4 regions of the Micromonospora sp. M42 genome follow, and region 3 is predicted to be linked to each of the others. Evidence: riboswitches for the same ligand, from Rfam matches in the RefSeq annotation. Region 3 holds a riboswitch; each other region holds the start of a gene.

Region 1 (4,741 bases), 1.7 Mb from region 3:
CCGTGGTCGTCGCCTGTTCGTTCGGCGCGGCCACGCTGCCGGCCGTCGCCGCCCCGGCCGCGCCAGCCGGCCCGGCGTACGTGAGCACGCCGGCCGCCCCGCGACCGGAATCCGACCGCGCCGCCGAGCGGCAGGCCCGTCCCGACGGCGCACCCGCGCCCGCCGCACGGGCCACCGACACGCTCCCGAACGACCCGCAGCCGGTCCCGGCCGGCCGGATCACCGCGCCGGTCGGCCTGCGGGCCCCGCCCGCCCGCTGATCCGCCCACGGGCCGCGCCCGTCACCGCACCCACCGAACGTCATCCCGCACCCGCCCTTCGACGGCCCGGCGCCCCCGCGCCGCGCCCCGACCGGCCGTGCGGATTCTCCCGCCAGGTTCTTCCCGTGAGGTGCCGACCATGTCGCAGACCGCTCTCTACCACTTCCTCACCGCGGTCCCCGAGGCCGCCGCCATCTGGTCCTTCCTGATGCTGCTCGCGTTCGGCCTGCTCGCCGCGCTGGTGGCCCGGCCCGAGCGCGACGGCGTCGCCGAGGCTGCCGCCGATCCGGTGGACCAGGACGCCGCGCGCCGCGACGACCTCGTCCGGTACGCCGAGGAGGTGGCGGTGGCCGCCGCCGGGGCCGCCCAGACGGCCCGTCGCCGCCGGGAACGGTGGCTGGCCGCGCAGGACGAGGCGGAACGCGCCTGGACCGCGTACGACGAGGCGGACAGCGCCGCCCGCCGCCTGGCCGGGGCCGCCGCGCTGGCCGCCCCGCGCACCCCGCGCACCCCGGCGGAGTACGCGGCCCGGGAGCGCTGGCTGCACCACGCCGCCATGACGGCGCACTGGCGCGGCGACCTGTCCGCCCGGCAACTCGCCGACGTGCTGGCGCGCCGCAACGGGTGGGACCCGCGCCGGCACCCGGCCGAGCAGGAGATCGTGCTGGCCCGGGCCGTACGGGACCGGCGCCGGACCGGCTGGGAGAGCGCCGCCGAGCGGGAGCGGCAGGCGTGGCGGGACGCCGAACTGGCCGCCGAGGCCGCCCGTACGCTCGCCGCCGAGGCGTACGCGGCCACCCTGGCGGTGCGGCCCGCCCCGGTGTCCCGCGGCGTGGCGACGATCCCCCTGCCGGTCGGCGCGTCCGTCCGCAACGCCCGCTGGCGTCCGGCCCGGGTCGGCTGAGGCGACCGAATTGTTACCCGGAATGTGGTGAGCCGGCTCACCCCCGGCGCCGAAACGGGCGTGGAGCGCAGAACAGGCCAATGAGCCGCGCCATTGCCGGTCAGGCGCTCGCCGTCTGTCCCCTTTTCGCCTCCCGGGCGCCGTCACCACCGCTTGTCCCATTGAGTGAAGTGAGTAACCGGCTGTTCCGAAATCCGTTACCGGGGATCATGTTTACGCAGGTGGGAGCGCTTGGCAGGGGCAGTACCCGCCGGTAGTGTCGGCGCGTCCGGTGCGGTAACCGATCGCAGAAGGCGACGCCGCGCCGACCCGCCTAATCGTGTCATCACGAACCGGGGAACCATGAGCACCATCGGGGTGAATCCGCGGCCACTGCCGCGGTAGGGCGTACTTCCCGCCCGAATCCGTCAGCTAACCCGGTCGGCGGCCACGGAAGGAGTCCCATCCTCGTGCCCACCCCTCGATCGTCCCCCCGCCTCCACGGCTCCGCGGTACCCGCGCTCGCCTGACGCGACCGGCAAACCGCCCCTGGGCGCCCGGCATCGCGGGCGTACCCGTTCCCCCGGCCAATCCGGCCTGCCAGCACGTGTGAACCCCTCCACGTGCCGGGCCGGCGTGTGCCGATCACGCCCCCCGTGGAGGATTTCGTGAAGCACCACCTGAAGCGTCAGCTGCGGCGGATCGCCACCGAACGCCCGTACCAGATCATCGCCGGATCGGCCGCGGCGCTCGTGCTGGCCGCCGGCGCCGGCACCGCCCTCGCCGCCGGTGAGGACGCCCCGGTCCAGCAGGAGAACACCGCCTCGGTCGCCGAACTCGGCGCACGGCTCGGCGAGCCCGCCAGCCGCAGCGAGGCGCGTATCGGCGTCCCGCCGGTGTCGCCGAGCGCCGAGCCCAGCAAGTCGCCCAGCGCCTCCCCGTCGGCGAAGAAGGCCGCGGCGGACCCGGACGTCACCAAGGCCGCGCCGAAGCCGCCGTCGAGCAAGACGCTGGACTACGACTACCAGGCGCAGATCAACTACTACTACTGCGGCCCGGCCGCCGTGCGCAACGCGCTCAGCGCCACCGGCATCGAGCGCAGCCAGGACGCACTCGCCGGCCCGCTCGGCACCACCGAGATGGGCACCAACTCGGCCGAGGACACCACGCGCGTGCTCAACCAGCAGGTCAAGGGCAACCCGTACCGGACCCGGATGATTCCCGGCTCGGCCAGCCCGGCCCAGATGGACCGGCTCCAGGCCGACGTGGTCGAGGCGATCAGCAACGGCCGAGGGGTCGTCGCGAACGTCGCCGGCACCGCCACCGACACCAACGGCGGCTGGCACTCGTTCCCCGGCGGCCACTACGTCGCGGTGATCGGCTACAAGGACGACGGCCGGACCGTCCGGATCGCCGACTCGGCCGACCCGTCGCTGCCGTCGTACTGGCTCACCACGATCGACCTGGCGCACTGGATCGCCAGCCGCGGCTACTCCGCCTGACCCTCCGCACCCCCGGAAGGCCGGCACCCCTCCCGGGGCGCCGGCCTTCCCCGTCCCCACCCGCCCTGGCCCGCCGCCCTCTCGGCGCGTCGATCTTGGACTTGTGGCGCCTGGTATGCCCGGCTCGCCCGCTATGGAAGGCACCACAACTCCAAGATCGGCGGCGAGGGCGAGGGCGAGGGCGAGGGCGGGCGGCGTGGGGCGTGGGGGCGGGTCGGTCGGGTTTGGTCTCGCGTGTCCGGGGCGGGCGGTGGCAGACTGCGCCAATGGGCGATGCGACGGGGAACCGGCACCTGATTCTCCTGCACGGCATGGGCGCCACCGGCGAAGTGTGGCTGCCCTGGGCGCCGCTGCTGGAGCGCCGCTGGCCCGGGCGCTGGCTCGCCCCCGACCTGGCCGGCCACGGCTGGTCGCCGCCGCTCGACGGCTACTCGTTCGACGCCCTGGCCCAGCGCGTCGCGGACGGGCTCGGTCCGCTCCGGCTGGGCCCGCACGACCGGCTGGTGCTGCTCGGACACTCGCTCGGCGGGGTGGTGGCGCTGGCGCTCGCGGCCCGGCAGCGGGCTCTTCCGGTCGACGCGGTGGTGGGGCTCGGCATCAAGGCGGTCTGGTCCCCGGCCGAGCTGGCGAAGGCGAGCGAACTGGCCGCCCGGCCGGTCACCTGGTTCGCCACCCGGGACGAGGTGGCCCGCCGCTACCTGCGCGTCTCGGGGCTGGCCGGGCTGTTCGCCCCGGACCACCCGGTGGTGGAGGCGGGGCTGCGGCGGGTCGACGGCCGCTGGCGGCTGGCGATGGACCCGGCCGCGTTCGCGGTCGGCGAGCCTCGGCTGCCCGCCCTGCTGGCCGCGACCGGCGTGCCGGTGCTGCTGGCCCGCGGCGAGCAGGACCCGATGGTGAGCGACGCGCAGCTCAAGGAGCTGGGCGTGCCGGTGGCCACCCTGCCCGGCCTGGGCCACAACGCGCACGTCGAGGACCCGGCCGCCGTGCTCGCCCTGCTCGACGCGTACCTGTAGAGCGGGGCCTACACGACGGCGCGCTGCGCCGGGACCGCCCAGTCGGCCTGCAGCTCGCGGCGGGCGGCGGCGAGGAACGCCTCGGCGTAGGCGTCGGCGGGGAAGTCGCCCAGGTAGCGGGTGCGCGCCGCCCAGCGCTGCGCGGCCTTCGGGTCGGCGTCGAGCAGGTCGGTGATCACCTGGTCCACGTTGGACATGTCGCGCCGCAGCACGTAGCCGGACGCCGCGAGCGGGAACCGCTCGACGAAGTGCTCGCCGTCGGCGCCGGTGTCGGTGACCGCGTACGGCTTGCCGGAGTAGAGCCAGTCGGAGATGACGCCGGAGACGTCGGAGACCAGCGCGTCGGCGCGGTTGACGCACTCGGTGAGCGTCAGCTCGCGGGCCGCGGCGGCGCCGAACAGGTGCGGGCGGCCGGTCTTGGCCCGGTCGGCGGCGAGCAGCTCGGTGAGCCGGGCGAGCTGGCGGGCCGAGGCCGGGTTCTTGTCGGTGTACGGGTGGGCGCGCAGGATCACCGCCGCCCCGCGGTCGATCAGCCGGCGGATCAGCGTCTCGGCCACCGGCAGCGAGCAGTAGTTGGCGTCGGCGTGGTGCCCGGTCCAGGTCGGGGTGTAGAGGACCGTCGGGTGCGCCGACGCGGCGACCGGCTCCCGGCGTACCTCGATGGCTTCGACCTGGGGCCGGCCGACCACGACGAACTTGTCGGCGGGGATCTCCACGCCCGCGCGGGCGTACCTGTCGATCGCGGCCTGCCCGGCCACGAAGATCTTGTCGAAGATGGCCGAGACCGGGTTGGCGCTCGGGGCCTTGTCGCTGTCGCCGTGGTGCAGCTGCACGTGGGTGAGCTGGTTGAACCGGATCAGGTGGGCGTTCTTCGCGCCGTGGTTGACGTAGAAGGCGACGCGCAGGCTGGGCACCAGCGCCTCGTCGAGCGCCTTCAGGGTGGGGCAGAGGACCACCGGGGCGCGGGTGGCGGCGGCGACGGCCGGCAGGAGCTCCGGCTCGCGCAGCACCACCATGAACGGGCGGCCGATCCGTTCCAGGTACGGCAGCCACATGGTGACCTGGTACTCGGAGCCGGGCGGC
Region 2 (4,741 bases), 450 kb from region 3:
GACCGCCCGGTAGTACTCGCCGGGCAGCACCCCGCCGACCGCGTACCGCTGGCCGGCGGCGAACGTGTACTGCAGCGGAGAGATGGCCTGGTACGGGATGGTGTCCGGGTAGGCGGACTGCTCCGGGTAGGCGCGGCCGTACACCGGGATGGTGGCCTTGCCGGGCCGCGGGGTCACCACGAAGCCGGTGGCCCACTTGGCGGTGGGCGCGGAGGCCGGGTTGTGGAACCACGCCTTCTGGCCGAGGTACCAGATCGCGGTCCAGTCGCCCTGCCGGCCGGCGAGCGCGTACGTCTGGCCGGCCGAGGCGCGGGCGCCGTGGTCGGAGATGTACATGGTGTCCGGCGTGCCGTCCGGGCGCAGCCCGAGGTCGTTGACGAGCGGGGCGTCCGGGCTCGGCGCGGTCCGCAGGATCACCGCCGAGGAGCCGCGCGAGGGGCACGGCTGCGCCGGCGGGGTGGGCGTCGGGACGCCCGGCGGCTGCTGGTTGCAACCGGTGAACGCGGGCCGGTTGGTGGCGAAGTCCGGGTCGATGGTGACCAGGCCGGTCTTCGCCGTGCCGGTGCCGCGGAACGGCGCCTTCATCAGGTCGAAGTAGTGCGACCAGTCCCAGTAGGGCCCCGGGTCCCAGTGCATGCCGCCCACGTTGGCGGCGGTGATGCCGGGCACGTTGTCGTGGCCGATGATGTGCTGCCGGTCCATCGGGATGCCGAACTTCAGCGCCAGGTGGCGGACCAGCTTGGCGGAGGTGCGGTACATCGCCTCGGTGTACCAGGTGCCCTGGCCGGCGAAGCCCTCGTGCTCCAGGCCGATGGACTTGGCGTTGACGTACCAGTTGCCGGCGTGCCAGCCCACGTCCTTGGTCTTGATGTGCTGGGCGATGTAGCCGTCCACCGAGCGCAGCGTGTAGTGCCAGCCCAGGTAGTCGGCCCGCTTCACCAGGTCGACGCTCGGGCCGAAGTAGCCCTCGGTGTCGTGGATGACGATGTACTCGATCTTCTGCTGCTTCGGCCGGTCAGCCAGGTCGTGGTTGCCGTAGTCGCCCGGGTCGTCGCTGAGCTGCTCGTAGGGCGCGGGAATCCACTCGCAGGCCAGCCGGACCGGGCACTCCAGTCCGTCCGGCCGCTGCGCGGTGCGCAGGCCGAGGCGGGCCAGCCGGGCGCGGTCCGGCTTCGCGGCGGTGGCGGCGAGCGTGACCCGCTGGCCGTCGTCGGTGGTCCGGGTGGCGCCCTGGCCGAGCTGGTCGTAGACCTCGTCGGCGAAGGCCGCCGCCGCGTCGGCGGTGTCCGCGCCGGAGTAGCGGGCCACCGCGGCGTACCAGGCCGCCGGGTCGGTGCCGGCGCCGACCGGCCCGCCCAGAGCCTTCTGGTACGACGACAGCAGCGCCGCGCCGCCGCGGATGTTCGCGGCCGGGTCGGTGCGCAGCGTCCCCGCGTCCAGCCCGGTGAGCGCGGCGGCCGCGTCGAGCGTCTGGAGCGAGGCGCTCGGCAGCGGCGTCTCCCGCGTCGGCGCGGCGGCGGTGGCCGGGTCGAGCTTCAGCGGCCGGGAGTCGTCGCCGCGCGGGTCCTCGTCCTCGTCGACGTGGGCGCTGCCCGGCGTGGCGAGGATGTGCGCGGCGTCGGTCAGGTGCATCGGGCCGTAGCCGCCGCTGGTGCTGGGCTGACCCGGGTGGGTGTCCCAGCGGGACTCCAGATAGGAGACACCGAGCAGCACGTTCTGGGGGACGCCGTACTCGGCCGCGGCGGCGGCGTATTGTTGTTGCCGGTCGCTCGCGGGCGCGGACGTGTCCGGCGCGGCGGTAACCGGGCCGGTGGTCGCCAGCGCGGTGGCCGTGGCCACGGCGGCGGCGAGCAGTATCCGTCTGCCCGACGGCGGGGCGGAGAGATGCATCGAACCTCCTGGACAGGGATGGGGGTCACTGCGTTTCCACCCTCACTCCGCACACCCGCGACGGTCAATACCTTTCCAGTAAGTAATCAGTCGTGAAAGAAAATTTCACCTCCGTGCGCGGTGTGGCGCTGGATCGCGTACGGAGTGTCACGGCGCTGGAAGTTGCGGATCGATAACGGTGGTCCCTACTCTGGTGAATCGTCGGCCGCACGTCTCACCGTCCAACCCGGTCGGTGACGGTCCGACACCGCCGAGTCGCCTCCGGGCGAGCCGGGGAACCAGGTACCTGGGGTGAATCCGCAGCGCTGCTGCGGTAGGGCGGCTCCCTTCCCGCCCGAATCCGTCAGCTAACCCGGTAGGCGGTACGGAAGAAGGAGTACGGACGCCCGGTGGCACTCCATGCCCCGCGGCCGTCGTCGAACCGGTCGGTCGACCGGTCCAGCGCCGCGCCGCGTTCCCGCTGGTCCCGCTTCACCACCGCCCTCGCCGCACTGGTCGGCACCGCCGTCGTACTGACCGGCGGCGCCACTGCGGCACACGCCGAACCCTCGGTCGCCGAGATCGAGGCCCAGATCGACCGCGACTGGAACAAGCTCGAACCGGTCATCGAGCAGGTCAACGACGTACGCGAGCAGCTCGCCGCGCGGCGCAGGCAGGCCGACGCGCTCGGCCGGCAGATCGCACCCCTGCAAGCCCGGGTGGACGCCGCGCTCGGCCAGGTGGGCGGCCTCGCCGCCGACGCCTACAAGGCCGACAACCTCTCCACGGTCAACGCGCTGCTCGGCAGCCGCTCACCCGGTGACCTGGTCGACGGCCTGGAGCTGCTCGACCGCTTCGCGCACCGCCAGCACGAGCAGGTGCGCTCGGTCGCCGCGCTGCGCGACGAGCTGGCGGCGAAGAAGAAGCCGCTGGACGAGATGATCGCCGGCCTGGCGCGCACCGAGGCCCAGCTCGCGGCGAAGAAGAAGCAGATCGACGCCGAGATCGCCAAGCTGGAGAAGCTGCGGCTCAAGGTGTACGGCAAGGGCGGCGGCGGCCCGCTGCGCCCGGCGCCCTGCCCGGCCGGCTATCCCGGCGGCCCGGCCGGAGCGGCGGTGAAGTTCGCCTGCGCCCAGATCGGCAAGATCTACGTCTGGGGCGCCGCCGGCCCGGACCACTTCGACTGCTCGGGCCTCACCATGGCGGCCTGGGCCAAGGGCGGCGTCTCGCTGCCGCACAGCGCACGCCAGCAGCACGGCGTGACGAAGCGCATCAGCCGGGCCGAGCTGCGCGCCGGCGACCTCGTCTTCTACTACAGCGACCTGCACCACGTGGCGATGTACGTGGGCGACGGCTGGGTGGTGCACGCCTCCCAGTCCGGCAAGCCCATCACGATGAAGCGGGTCGACGACGGCGACATCAACAGCTACGGCCGCGTGTAAGGAAGGGCCCCCTCTTAACGCCTCCGGTAGAGGAGGGGGCCCTTCTTAACAACTGCGGGCGGCGTCAGCGCGTCGGCCAGGTGCGCCAGCTCTGCCAGGACCGGCTCGGCGTCGGGCCGCGCTGCCCCTGGTAACGCGAGCCGTAGACGGCCGAGCCGTACGGGTGCTCGGCCGGCGAGGAGAGCCGGAAGATGCAGAGCTGGCCGATCTTCATGCCGGGCCAGAGCGTGATCGGCAGGTTCGCCACGTTCGACAGCTCCAGCGTGACGTGGCCGGAGAAGCCGGGGTCGATGAAGCCGGCTGTCGAGTGGGTCAGCAGCCCCAGCCGCCCCAGGCTCGACTTGCCCTCGAGCCGGCCCGCGAGCTGGTCGCCCAGCGAGATCACCTCAAGCGTGGAGGCGAGCACGAACTCGCCCGGGTGCAGCACGAACGGCTGGCCCTCGGGCACCTCCACCATCGAGGTGAGGTCGTCCTGCTGGACCGACGGGTCGATGTGTGTGTAGAGGTGGTTGTTGAAGACCCGGAAGAGCCGGTCCAGGCGTACGTCGATGCTCGACGGCTGCACCAGCGTGGGCTCGAAGGGCTCCAGCGCGAGCGTGCCGGCCTTGATCTCGGAGATCAGGTCGCGGTCGGAGAGCAGCATCGGAACACCATAGCGACCGGTATGGGTGACCTGCGTGTCGCACTACTTCTTCGTACACGTGTTCGATAGGATGTCCGCATGGCTTCCTGGTCCGAATTCGCCGCCGACGAGCCCCGCCTCGCCGGCGAGATCCGCCTCCTGATGCAGCAGTACGGGCCGGGCTTCGGCTACCTCGCCACGGTCCGCGCCGACGGCGGCCCCCGCGTGCACCCGGTCTCCCCGGTGTTCACCGACGACGGCCTATGGTGCTTCGTCATCGACTCGCCGAAGCGCCGTGACCTCGAACGCGACGGCCGCTACGCGCTGCACTCGTTCCCGCCCGAGGAGAGCGACGACGAGGCGTACATCGCGGGGCGCGCGCGGCCGGTGACCGACCCGGCCACCGTGACGCGGCTGGCCCGGATCGCCCGCGCGTCGCCACATGGTGACTGGCGGCTGTTCGAGTTCACAGTCGAGGCGGCGATGCTGACCCGGCGCGACCCTGTCGCCCAGCCCGGCGCCGCTCCGCCGCAGGTGCGGGTGTGGCTCGACCCGCTCGGGGCCGAACCGGCCCGGCGTGAGCCGGTGGGCGCGGAGGGCCGGCGCGGCCGGCACGGCTTCGACACCCGCCGCCCGGCCGCCTGACCCCGACCCCGAAACGAGCGGTGCCGGCCCCGTCCGAGGACAGGGCCGGCACCGGTACGTGGTACGAGGCGGTCAGGCCGCGCGGTAGGCGTTCCACGCGGTGAGCATGCGGCTCGCCTGGCCGGCGGTGAACTGGTACATGCAGGAGTCGTACGTGTAGTCC
Region 3 (4,741 bases):
TTCATGGTTTCTCCTCGGTTCTGCGGGTCCCGTGGACCCGTCACGCACCGACGAGGTCGTAGCCGGCCTCGTCGACCGCCGCGCGGACGGTGTCCGTGTCCAGCGGGTTCTGACTGGTGACGGTGACCCGGCCGGTGGCCAGGTCGACCTGGACGCCGGTGACGCCCGGAAGCGCGCTCAGCTCGGTGCTCACCGAGTTGACGCAGTGGCCGCAGGTCATACCGCTCACCTGGTAGGTGCTCTCCATGTCGCCCTCCGATCTCATACCCCCTGGGGGTACAGCCGGAACGTTAGCATACCCCCGAGGGGTACGCTATCCTCGTTCTCATGACCGCTCCGTCCAGCCCGACCCGGGGCTACACCGCCAGCAAGGACCAGCTCCTCGCCCGGCTCCGCCGGATCGAGGGTCAGGTCCGTGGCATCGAGAAGATGGTCGAGGACGACCGTTACTGCATCGACGTGCTGACCCAGATCTCGGCCATCCAGGCGGCGCTGGACAAGGTCGGCCTCGGCCTGCTCGACGGGCACGCGCGGCACTGCATGCACGAGGGCGCCGCCGAGGGCCGGGCCGACGAGATGGCGACCGAGATGATGGCCGCCGTCGGCCGCCTGATGAAGCGCGGCTGAACGGGACCTCCGCCCCTCCGAGCAGGGCACATCGACCCGCGCCGACGCGCCCGTGCGGCCGTACCGTCGAAGTGGCGGGCAGGCCGGCCCCGGCGGACCCGCGGTGACGGACGGAGGGCGGCCCGATGATGTGGCAGAGCCCGATGATGGGCTGGATGTGGATCTGGTCCCTGGCGGTGCTGGCGGTGCTGGCAGGGCTCCTCTGGCTGGCCGTGCGGTGGACCGGCCCGCAGCGGTCCGGGCCGACGGCGGCCCGGCGCATCCTCGACGAGCGGTACGCCCGCGGCGAGATCGACGAGGACGAGTACCGGCGACGCCGGGCCGGACTGGCCTGACCCGCGCGGGGCGCGCGTCACCGGTCACGGTGTCCGGGAGCACCCAGCCGGGCTGCCTACCATGTCGGGGCGACGACCCGGACGTGGTCGACACGTCCGCGCCGGCCCGGTGACCAGACCGGTCCGGCGGACCAGGCGTCGCCGCGACCGTTGGGAGAGACGCCTTGGGTGCCGACCACACCCGCCCCGCACCGCCCACGCCACCGGGCGTACGGCGGCTGCTCGTCGCCGTGGTGGTGCCGCTGTTCGCGCTCACCGTGATCGCCGCGCTGGTGCTCTGGCCCCGGCAGGACCGGGAGCCGGTCGGCGGCGCGGACGTCCCCCGCTACCACGGCACCGTGACCCGGGTGGTCACCGAACCCTGCCCGCCGACGCCGGAGGCCCCGGAGGGCGCGGGCGGCCCCTGCGGCACCGCGACCGTCGCCGCCGAGCAGGGCCCGGACGCGGGACGGCAGGTCGAGACGCCGCTCCCGGCCGGACCGGGCGCGCCCCGGGTCGAGGTCGGCGACAAGATCGTCCTGGTCGAGCTGATCGACCCGGCCGACCCTTCGATGAAGTCCTACAACATCGCCGAGCACCAGCGCGGCACACCGCTGATCTGGCTGCTTGTGCTCTTCGCCGCCGCGATCGTGGCGTTCGGCCGCTGGCGCGGGCTCGCCGCGCTCGGCGGCTTGGCGGCCAGCTTCGCCATCCTGCTCGGCTTCGTGCTGCCCGGCATCGGTGGCGGCCAGCCGCCGCTGCTGGTGGCGATCGTGGGCGCCGCGTTGATCATGTTCGTGGTGCTCTATCTGACGCACGGGATCACCGCGCAGACGTCGGTGGCGGTGCTCGGCACGCTCGGCAGCCTGGTGATCACCGGCGTGCTCGGCCTGCTCGCCACGTCCGCCACCCATCTGACCGGCTTCGGCAGCGAGGACGCCACCACGCTGTCCATGTTCCAGGGCGACGTGGACCTGCACGGGCTGCTGCTGGCGGGCATCATCATCGGCTCGCTGGGCGTGCTGGACGACGTCACCGTCACCCAGGCGGCCACCGTCACCGAACTCGCGCACGCCAACCCGGGGCTGTCCCGGCGGCAGCTCTACCGGGCGGCGACCCGCGTCGGCCGGGCCCACATCGCGTCCACCGTCAACACCATCGTGCTGGCGTACGCGGGCGCGTCGCTGCCACTGCTGCTCCTGCTGGTCGCCGACTCCCGCCCGGTGAGCCAGATCCTCACCAGCGAGTTCCTCGCCCAGGAGATCGTCCGCAGCGCGGTGGCCACGCTCGGCCTGATCGCCGCCGTACCGCTGACGACCGCACTGGCCGCGATCGTGACCACCGCCGGACGGCGCGCGCCCGGTCCGGAGCCGGCGTCGCCCGTGCCCCCGCCGCCCCGTCCGCCGACCGGACGCGACGACGCGCTGGAGGCGCTCGGCGGCGGAAAAAGTACGGAGGCGACATGGTGACACTCCGCACGGTGACCATCGATTTCAAACGCGACGCTGGTCACGGTGCGCCACGGCGAAATCTCGCTATTGGTCGGCTTCCGGACGTAGATCCGCAGGAGTGCTGTCGGGTAACCTCGCTGCCGGTCACCGCCGAAGGCGCGCACCGGCGCCAGCGGTGCCGCCGCCCAATCGCCTGCGGGCGAGCCGGGGAACCAGGTACATGGGGTGAATCCGCGCGAGCGGTAGGGGCCACTTCCGTCCCGAACCCGTCAGCTAACCCGGTCGGCGGCCGACGGAAGGGAACACTGTGACGCCACCCCTGCGCCGCTGGCTGACACCCCTGGTGGCCGTGCTGGCCTCGCTGGCAGTGCTGGCCGGGCCGAACTCGGCGACGGCGGCCCCCGCCGCGGCGGCCCCGAAGCCGTCCGGGCACGAGGAGGACGGCGAACCACCGCTCATCACCGAGGCGATCGACAGCGCCAACCGGAACTTCCTCCAGGCGAAGGCGAAGCTGGCCAAGTCGCAGGACCGCCAGCGGCGGCTGGCCGCCGAGGTACAGGCGGCACAGGCCGAACTCGAGGCGCTCAGCCCGCAGGTCAACCAGCTCGCCGCCCAGTCCTACCGGACCGGCCGGATGGGCGCGATGGCGATGCTGCTGGAGAGCAACTCGCCCGACTCGTTCGTCCGCCGCGTCAACGCCCTGGACGAGCTGAACCTCCTCAACGCGCAGCGCCTGGCCGCCATCAACGCGGTCAAGAACCGCGCCGAGACGGCCAAGATCGCGCTCGACGCCGAGGTGCGCGAGCAGGAGAAGCAGAAGAACGCGATGGAGCGCGAGAAGGTGCAGGCCGAACGCGCCCTCAAGCTCGTCGGCGGCCTCGGCTTCACCGGCGGCCTGGTCGACGCCACCTCACCGGTCGCCAAGATCGGCCCCGGCCGCACCGCCGACGGCGGCTGGAAGGCCGAGTCGTGCAGCGAGAACGACCCGACCACCTCGGGCTGCATCACGCCGCGGACGCTGCACGCCTACAAGGAGGTCCGGCGCGCCGGCTACACGCGCTTCGTGGGCTGTTACCGGCCGGGCGGGCCGTGGGAGCACCCCAAGGGCAAGGCGTGCGACTGGTCGCTGCAGAACAGCGGCTTCTCACCCTGGCACAACAACGACACCCGCAAGTACGGCAACGACGTGGCCGCCTTCCTCATCCGCAACGCCGACCGGCTGGGCATCTACTACGTGATCTGGAACCGGCAGATCTGGTTCCCGGCCACCGGCTGGAGGTCGTACAGCGGGCCGTCGAACCACACCGACCACGTCCACATGTCGATGCTCTGACCTGGACGCAGCAAGAAGGGGCCGCCCCCGTGGGCGGCCCCTTCGTCGTCCGGCGCTCCGGTCAGCCGGCCAGCGCCGCGTCCGCGTCCGCCGGCGACGAGGGAGCGGGCAGTGACGCCGGGACCTGCGCCACTGTCCGCACCTCGCCGCCGGAGAGCCGGTACGACATCCCCGCCACCGTGCACCGGCCCGCCGCGACCCGCTCGGCCAGCACGGAGGACCGGGCCAGCAGCGTCTCCACGGTCTGCGCGATGTGGACGTCGATGATGCCGTCGAGGTCGTCGATGCCCTGCCGGGCGGCGCGCAGCAGGCTGGGCGAGACCGCGTCCACCACCGCTCCCAGGTGCCCGGCCGGAGCGGCGCCGGTCCGGACCCCCTCCCGGGCGGCCTGGACCGCGCCGCAGGAGTCGTGCCCGAGCACCACCACGAGCGGCGTGCCCAGCACGGTGACCGCGTACTCGACGCTGCCGAGCACCTCGGGCCCGGCGGTGTGCCCGGCGGTACGCACCACGAAGAGGTCACCGAGACCCCGATCGAAGATGATCTCCGCGGCGAGCCGCGAGTCGGAGCAGCCGACGATCACCGCGAAGGGGTGCTGGCCGTCGGCCACCGCCGCCCGGTGCCCGGCGTCCTGATTCGGATGCTGCGGCACACCGGTGACGAACCGGTGGTTGCCGGCACGCAGCTCGGCGAGCGCCTGCTCCGGGCTTCTCGGCGTCATCTGCCTCACCTCGTCTACCTGCGGAACGACCAGGCCGGACGGCCTCGCGACTTCACGGTCACACGGCGTCAGGGGCACGTCAAGATTCGTGATACGCATTTCATACTTTCCCGTGCCGGCCCGCGTCCGATTCGGGTCGGCAGCGTCGATGGCCATAGCATGGCCACCATGGCGACGACACCAGGTGAGGACGGGAGCCGCCGCAACTGGACCTTCCTCACCAATCACGGACATGTGCTGCTGGCGATCGCGCGCAACCCCACGGCGCGGCTGCGGGACGTGGCCGACGAGGTGG
Region 4 (4,741 bases), 2.1 Mb from region 3:
CAACGAGGTACGCCGGGCGGCGTTCGACGCGGTGCTCGCCGCGCTCTACGCGCAGGCCCGCACGCTGCGGGTGGGACGGCTGCCGGAGCAGCCCGCGTTCGAGGACGAGATCATCGAGCGGCCGGAGTTCCGCGAGTTCCTCAAGGCGTGGTGGCCCCGGCTGCACCCCCGGCACGTGCTGGACTGGCTGGCCCGCCCGGACCGGCTGCGCCGCTACGCCGGGGGGATCCTCTCCTCGGCCGAGATCCGGTTGCTCGGGCAGGCGTACCGCACGCTCACGACCGACGGGCTGACGGTGGCCGACATCGCGCTGCTGGACGAGCTGGACGCGCTGCTGGGCAAGCCGGTGCAGCGGGCCCGGCCCAAGCGCGACCCGTACCAGCTCGCCGGTGGCGTGCGCGAGCTGAGCACGTACGCCGATCGGCAGCGCGCCGCCCGCGCGGCGGCGCGGGAGCGTCCGGCCGACTACCGCGACTACGCGCACGTGGTGGTGGACGAGTCGCAGGACGTCTCGCCGATGCAGTGGCGGATGATCGGCCGGCGCGGGCGGCTGGCGTCCTGGACCGTTGTCGGTGACCCGGCGCAGACGGCCTGGACCGGCGACCCGCAGGAGCTGGACCGGGCCCGGGACCAGGCGCTGGGCCGGCGCAAGCGGCACCGCTACGAGCTGACCACCAACTACCGCAACTCGGCGGAGATCTTCGCGGTGGCGGCGGCGGAGATCCGCCGGCTCTACCCGGATCTGCCGCTGCCCGACGCGGTCCGGTCCACAGGCGTTCCGCCGGTCGAGCGCACGGTGCCCGCCGCCGAGCTGCCGGCGGCCACCGTCGAGGCGGCCGAGGCGCTGCTCGGCCAGGTGGAGGGCACCGTCGGCGTGATCACGCCGGTGCCGCGCCGGGACGAGGTGGCCGGCTGGCTGGGCGCGCTCGGCGCGGGCCGGCTCCAGGTGGTGACCAGCCTCCAGGCCAAGGGCATGGAGTACGACGGCGTGGTGCTGGTGGCGCCGAGCGAGATCCGGGCCGATCCGGGCTCGGGCGTGCGCACGCTCTACGTGGCGCTGTCCCGGGCGACCCAGCGCCTCACCACGCTCGACCCGGTGGGGTGAGGGGCCACGCCCGCGCCACCCACAGTTCACTTGCATACATAGCGATGTGAGCATACATTGGGCCCGGCCGGTACGCGGCAGGGAGGGTGTTGGCGTGGGCGCAGGTCATGACCACAGCAGCGCGGTGGCCAACGCGGCACACCGCCACGCAGGCCGGCTCTGGGCCGCGTTCGCGCTGCTCGCCGTCCTGATGGTGGTCGAGGCGGTGGCCGCCTTCACCACCGGCTCGCTCGCACTGCTCTCCGACGCCGGGCACATGTTCACCGACGTGCTCGGCATCGGCATGGCCCTCGCGGCGATCACCGCCACCCGGCGCGCCGGCACCGACCCGCAGCGCACGTTCGGCCTCTACCGGCTGGAGGTGCTCGCCGCCCTCGCCAACGCCGTGCTGCTCGGCGCCGTCGCGGTCTACGTCCTGATCGAGGCGGTACGCCGCTTCGGCGAGCCGCCGGAGGTGCTGGCCGGCCCGATGCTCGTGGTGGCGGTGCTCGGCCTGCTCGCCAACATCGTCGCCTTCGCGCTGCTGCGCGCCGGGGCGAAGGAGAGCATCAACCTGCGCGGCGCGTACCTGGAGGTGCTCGGCGACCTGCTCGGCTCGCTCGGCGTGATCGCCGCGGCGCTGGTCATCGCGGTGACCGACTGGTGGTGGGCGGACCCACTGGTCGCCGTCGGGATCGGCCTGTTCATCCTGCCGCGCACCTGGCGGCTCGGCCGGGCCGCGGTGCGCATCCTGGTGCAGGCGGCGCCGGAGCACCTCCAGGTGACCGCCGTGCACGACCGGCTGGCCGCGGTCCCCGGCGTGGCCGAGGTGCACGACCTGCACGTCTGGACGCTCACCTCGGGCATGGAGGTGGCCTCGGCGCACCTGACCACCGACCCGGGTGTGGACCCGGCCGGGGTGCTGGCCGCCGCGCGGACGGCGCTGCACGAGGACTTCTCCATCGATCACGCCACGTTGCAGGTCGAACCCGGAGCGTCAGCCGGAGTGTGCGGAAAGACCGAGTGGTGATTAGGGCAGACTTAAATCACCGTGACTGCTGTACACTTATGTCGGTTTTGCCCCACCATGCGGCACTGCGCAACGGAGCCACGCCCGGGCCGCGCCGGTAGGCTCGGTCGCGGCCGCAGCCACCGGCGTCACCGGCGCAGGTGGGGTGGCCGTCGCCTAATCGCCCGAAGGGGCGAGCCGGGGAACCACGTACGTGGGGTGCATCCGCGTCAGCGGTAGGGATCTTCCGTCCCGAACCCGTCAGCTAACCCGGTCGGCGGTTGACGGAAGGACATGTGAATGCCCCCAGTGGCACCTGTACGACGGACGGCCGCCCGGTTGGCGGCCCTGCTCGTCGCGACGCTGACTGTCGGCGTCGCGACCGTTCCGGCCTCCCCCGCCTCGGCGGCGCCCCGGACCGCCCTGCTCGCCGCCGCGCCCGGCGACGACGAGGGCGGCACGCCCGAGCTGCGCGCCCAACTCGACGCGGCCAGCAAGGGCTGGCTGGAGGCGAAGGCCGCGCTGAACCGGTCGGTGAACCGCCAGAAGCAGCTCAACGACCAGCTCGCGAAGGTCGGCGCCGAGCTGGCCGTACGTGACGCCAAGGTCGGTGAGATCGCCGGGGTGGCGTACCGCGCGGGCCGCCTCGGCACCGCCGCGGCGCTGCTCGACAGCAGCAGCCCGGCGGGCTTCATGGACCGGGCCGCCACGCTGGAACAGGTCGCCGCGCACGAGGACCGCACGGTGCGCGAGCTGATCACCACCCGGGACGAGGCCACCCGCACCCGGGCCGCGCTCGACACCGAGATCCGCGAGCAACGCAAGCAGGTCGAGGTGATGGGCAAGCGCAAGGAGCAGGCCGAGCGCGCGCTCGAAGTGGCCAACGAACGTTCCGCACGCAACAACAGCAGCGGCGGCGGCAGCGTCCAGGGCACCTCAAGCAAGAACGCGAAGCCTGCGCCACGCAACTCGGACGGCTCGTGGCCGTCGGAGTCGTGCAGCGTCAACGACCCGACCCCGGCCAACGGCTGCATCACCCCGCGGACGCTGCACGCGCTGCAGCAGGCCAAGGCGGCCGGTTTCACCAGGTACGTCTCGTGCCACCGGCCCAGCGGCTCGGGCGAGCACCCGAAGGGGCGGGCCTGCGACTTCGCCGCCCAGAAGAACGGCTTCGGCGGCGTGGCCAGCGGCGGTGACCGGACGTACGGCAACAACCTGGCCGCGTACTTCGTGCGCAACGCCGACCCGCTCGCCGTGCTCTACGTGATCTGGTTCAAGCAGATCTGGCTGCCCAGCAGCGGGTGGAAGTCGTACAGCGGCGGCAACGGAGACCCGTCCAGCGACCACACCAACCACGTGCACCTGTCGGTGTACTAGCGCGCTCCCGGGGGGCCGGCCGGATCGGGCCGGCCCTCCAGCGTCGCGCCGAGACGGGCCGCCAGGCTCAGGTGAGCCGCCCGGGCCTGGCGGAACGCGTACCCGAACAGCGGCGCCGGCGCGGTGAGCGTGATCTCCACGTCGATGCGCACGGTGCCGTCGGGCTCGTCGCGTAGCCGGGTGTGGTTGCGCACCGTCGTCGCCGGCTGCTGCCGGGCGACAGTGACCACCTCGTCCTCGCTCGCGACCAGCACGTCCGCCTGGTACGTGACCGGGAAGTGCAGCGGGCCCAGTTGCAGCCGGTCGGTGATCGCGTAGCTGGCCAGCGCGCCCGGCCGGGCCGGCAGCTGCCGGACCCGGACGATCAGCGGATGCAGCTCGCCCTGGCGACTCAGGTCACCCAGCAGTGCCACCGCGTCGGCCCGGCTGCACCGGGCCTGCACGGTGTAGCTGAAGCTGTCGCTGCTCTGCAAGCGGGCCCCCTCGCCGTCGTACGTCGCGACGATCGTCCCGTACCGACGCCGGGCTGGCAACGGGTAGAAGGTCCCCTGGCCGCAGGGGGTGCGAACGGCGCTCAGGCGCCGGGCAGCACCTCGGGGGTGTCGTCGGCGAACCACGGCTCGGGAGCGCCGAAGAGGCCGAGCAGGCCGGTCACCCAGAGCTGCCGGTGCACGAACCGGCTCGGCTCGGTGACCACGAGCTTGACGCCGCTGACCTCGCAGGTCTGGAAGCCGGCCACCATGGCGCTGATGCCGACCGAGTCGATGAACGTGACGAGCCGCATGTTCAGCTCGATGCGCGAGGGACGGCCCTTCGCGAGCACCTCGGCGATCGCTTCCCGCACCTCGTACGCGGTGTCGACGTCGATCTCCCCACGGGGCGCGATCTGGACGACACCACCCGGCCGCACCGACTTCACGATCGACAGGCTCACGCGAGCACCTCCACTCGCCCTTGACGGGCGCCTCATCAGTACGCGGGCCGCGACCGAGAGTATTCCTCCAACGGCCCGGTCGCCACCCCCCGGGATGAGCAATTCGCGAACTGGGCACACCTGGGCGCTCCCAATCCGGACCTCCGGGTTCCAGTTTCCCCTTCGACGCGGGCCGCGGCCAGCCGTACGGCCGGTCGGACCCGTCGATCCGCCGACCAGGGTAGCGGGCGCGCGCACGTCCCGTCGGCACCGGTCCCGGCGCGTTCGGGTGGTTCGTCCCGTTCGCTGCTCACGAGCCGGGCACCACCGCGAGGGTTTGCCGCGTGCGCCGGTGGGG

Evidence for each region. Region 3 has a riboswitch for cyclic di-AMP ahead of MCBG_RS17355 (coiled-coil domain-containing protein). Riboswitches for the same ligand answer to the same signal wherever they lie in the genome.
Region 1: linked by a shared signal. The riboswitch ahead of MCBG_RS09305 (C39 family peptidase) and the one ahead of MCBG_RS17355 (coiled-coil domain-containing protein) in region 3 are both predicted to bind cyclic di-AMP.
Region 2: linked by a shared signal. The riboswitch ahead of MCBG_RS19625 (C40 family peptidase) and the one ahead of MCBG_RS17355 (coiled-coil domain-containing protein) in region 3 are both predicted to bind cyclic di-AMP.
Region 4: linked by a shared signal. The riboswitch ahead of MCBG_RS27465 (coiled-coil domain-containing protein) and the one ahead of MCBG_RS17355 (coiled-coil domain-containing protein) in region 3 are both predicted to bind cyclic di-AMP.

Annotation. Positions count from the first base shown of each region.
Region 1 covers NZ_KK037233.1:2,065,875-2,070,615, reverse strand. Annotated here, with positions in the region: gene MCBG_RS09315 (hypothetical protein) at 1-260, shown strand, start outside; gene MCBG_RS09310 (hypothetical protein) at 400-1,164, shown strand; cyclic di-AMP (ydaO/yuaA leader) riboswitch at 1,465-1,605, shown strand; gene MCBG_RS09305 (C39 family peptidase) at 1,800-2,645, shown strand; gene MCBG_RS09300 (alpha/beta fold hydrolase) at 2,912-3,658, shown strand; partial or broken gene MCBG_RS35135 (CDP-glycerol glycerophosphotransferase family protein) at 3,667-4,741, opposite strand, start outside.
Region 2 covers NZ_KK037233.1:4,258,994-4,263,734, reverse strand. Annotated here, with positions in the region: gene MCBG_RS19630 (N-acetylmuramoyl-L-alanine amidase) at 1-1,890, opposite strand, end outside; cyclic di-AMP (ydaO/yuaA leader) riboswitch at 2,129-2,266, shown strand; gene MCBG_RS19625 (C40 family peptidase) at 2,280-3,311, shown strand; gene dcd (dCTP deaminase) at 3,376-3,954, opposite strand; gene MCBG_RS19615 (pyridoxamine 5'-phosphate oxidase family protein) at 4,033-4,578, shown strand; gene MCBG_RS19610 (zinc metalloprotease) at 4,651-4,741, opposite strand, start outside.
Region 3 covers NZ_KK037233.1:3,806,916-3,811,656, forward strand. Annotated here, with positions in the region: gene MCBG_RS17330 (hypothetical protein) at 1-5, opposite strand, end outside; gene MCBG_RS17335 (heavy-metal-associated domain-containing protein) at 41-247, opposite strand; gene MCBG_RS17340 (metal-sensitive transcriptional regulator) at 328-627, shown strand; gene MCBG_RS17345 (SHOCT domain-containing protein) at 753-962, shown strand; gene MCBG_RS17350 (YibE/F family protein) at 1,127-2,410, shown strand; cyclic di-AMP (ydaO/yuaA leader) riboswitch at 2,565-2,696, shown strand; gene MCBG_RS17355 (coiled-coil domain-containing protein) at 2,700-3,725, shown strand; gene MCBG_RS17360 (carbonic anhydrase) at 3,787-4,446, opposite strand; gene MCBG_RS17365 (helix-turn-helix transcriptional regulator) at 4,606-4,741, shown strand, end outside.
Region 4 covers NZ_KK037233.1:5,934,578-5,939,318, reverse strand. Annotated here, with positions in the region: gene MCBG_RS27475 (HelD family protein) at 1-1,105, shown strand, start outside; gene MCBG_RS27470 (cation diffusion facilitator family transporter) at 1,200-2,114, shown strand; cyclic di-AMP (ydaO/yuaA leader) riboswitch at 2,258-2,389, shown strand; gene MCBG_RS27465 (coiled-coil domain-containing protein) at 2,394-3,470, shown strand; gene MCBG_RS27460 (SRPBCC family protein) at 3,467-3,943, opposite strand; gene MCBG_RS27455 (STAS domain-containing protein) at 4,045-4,404, opposite strand.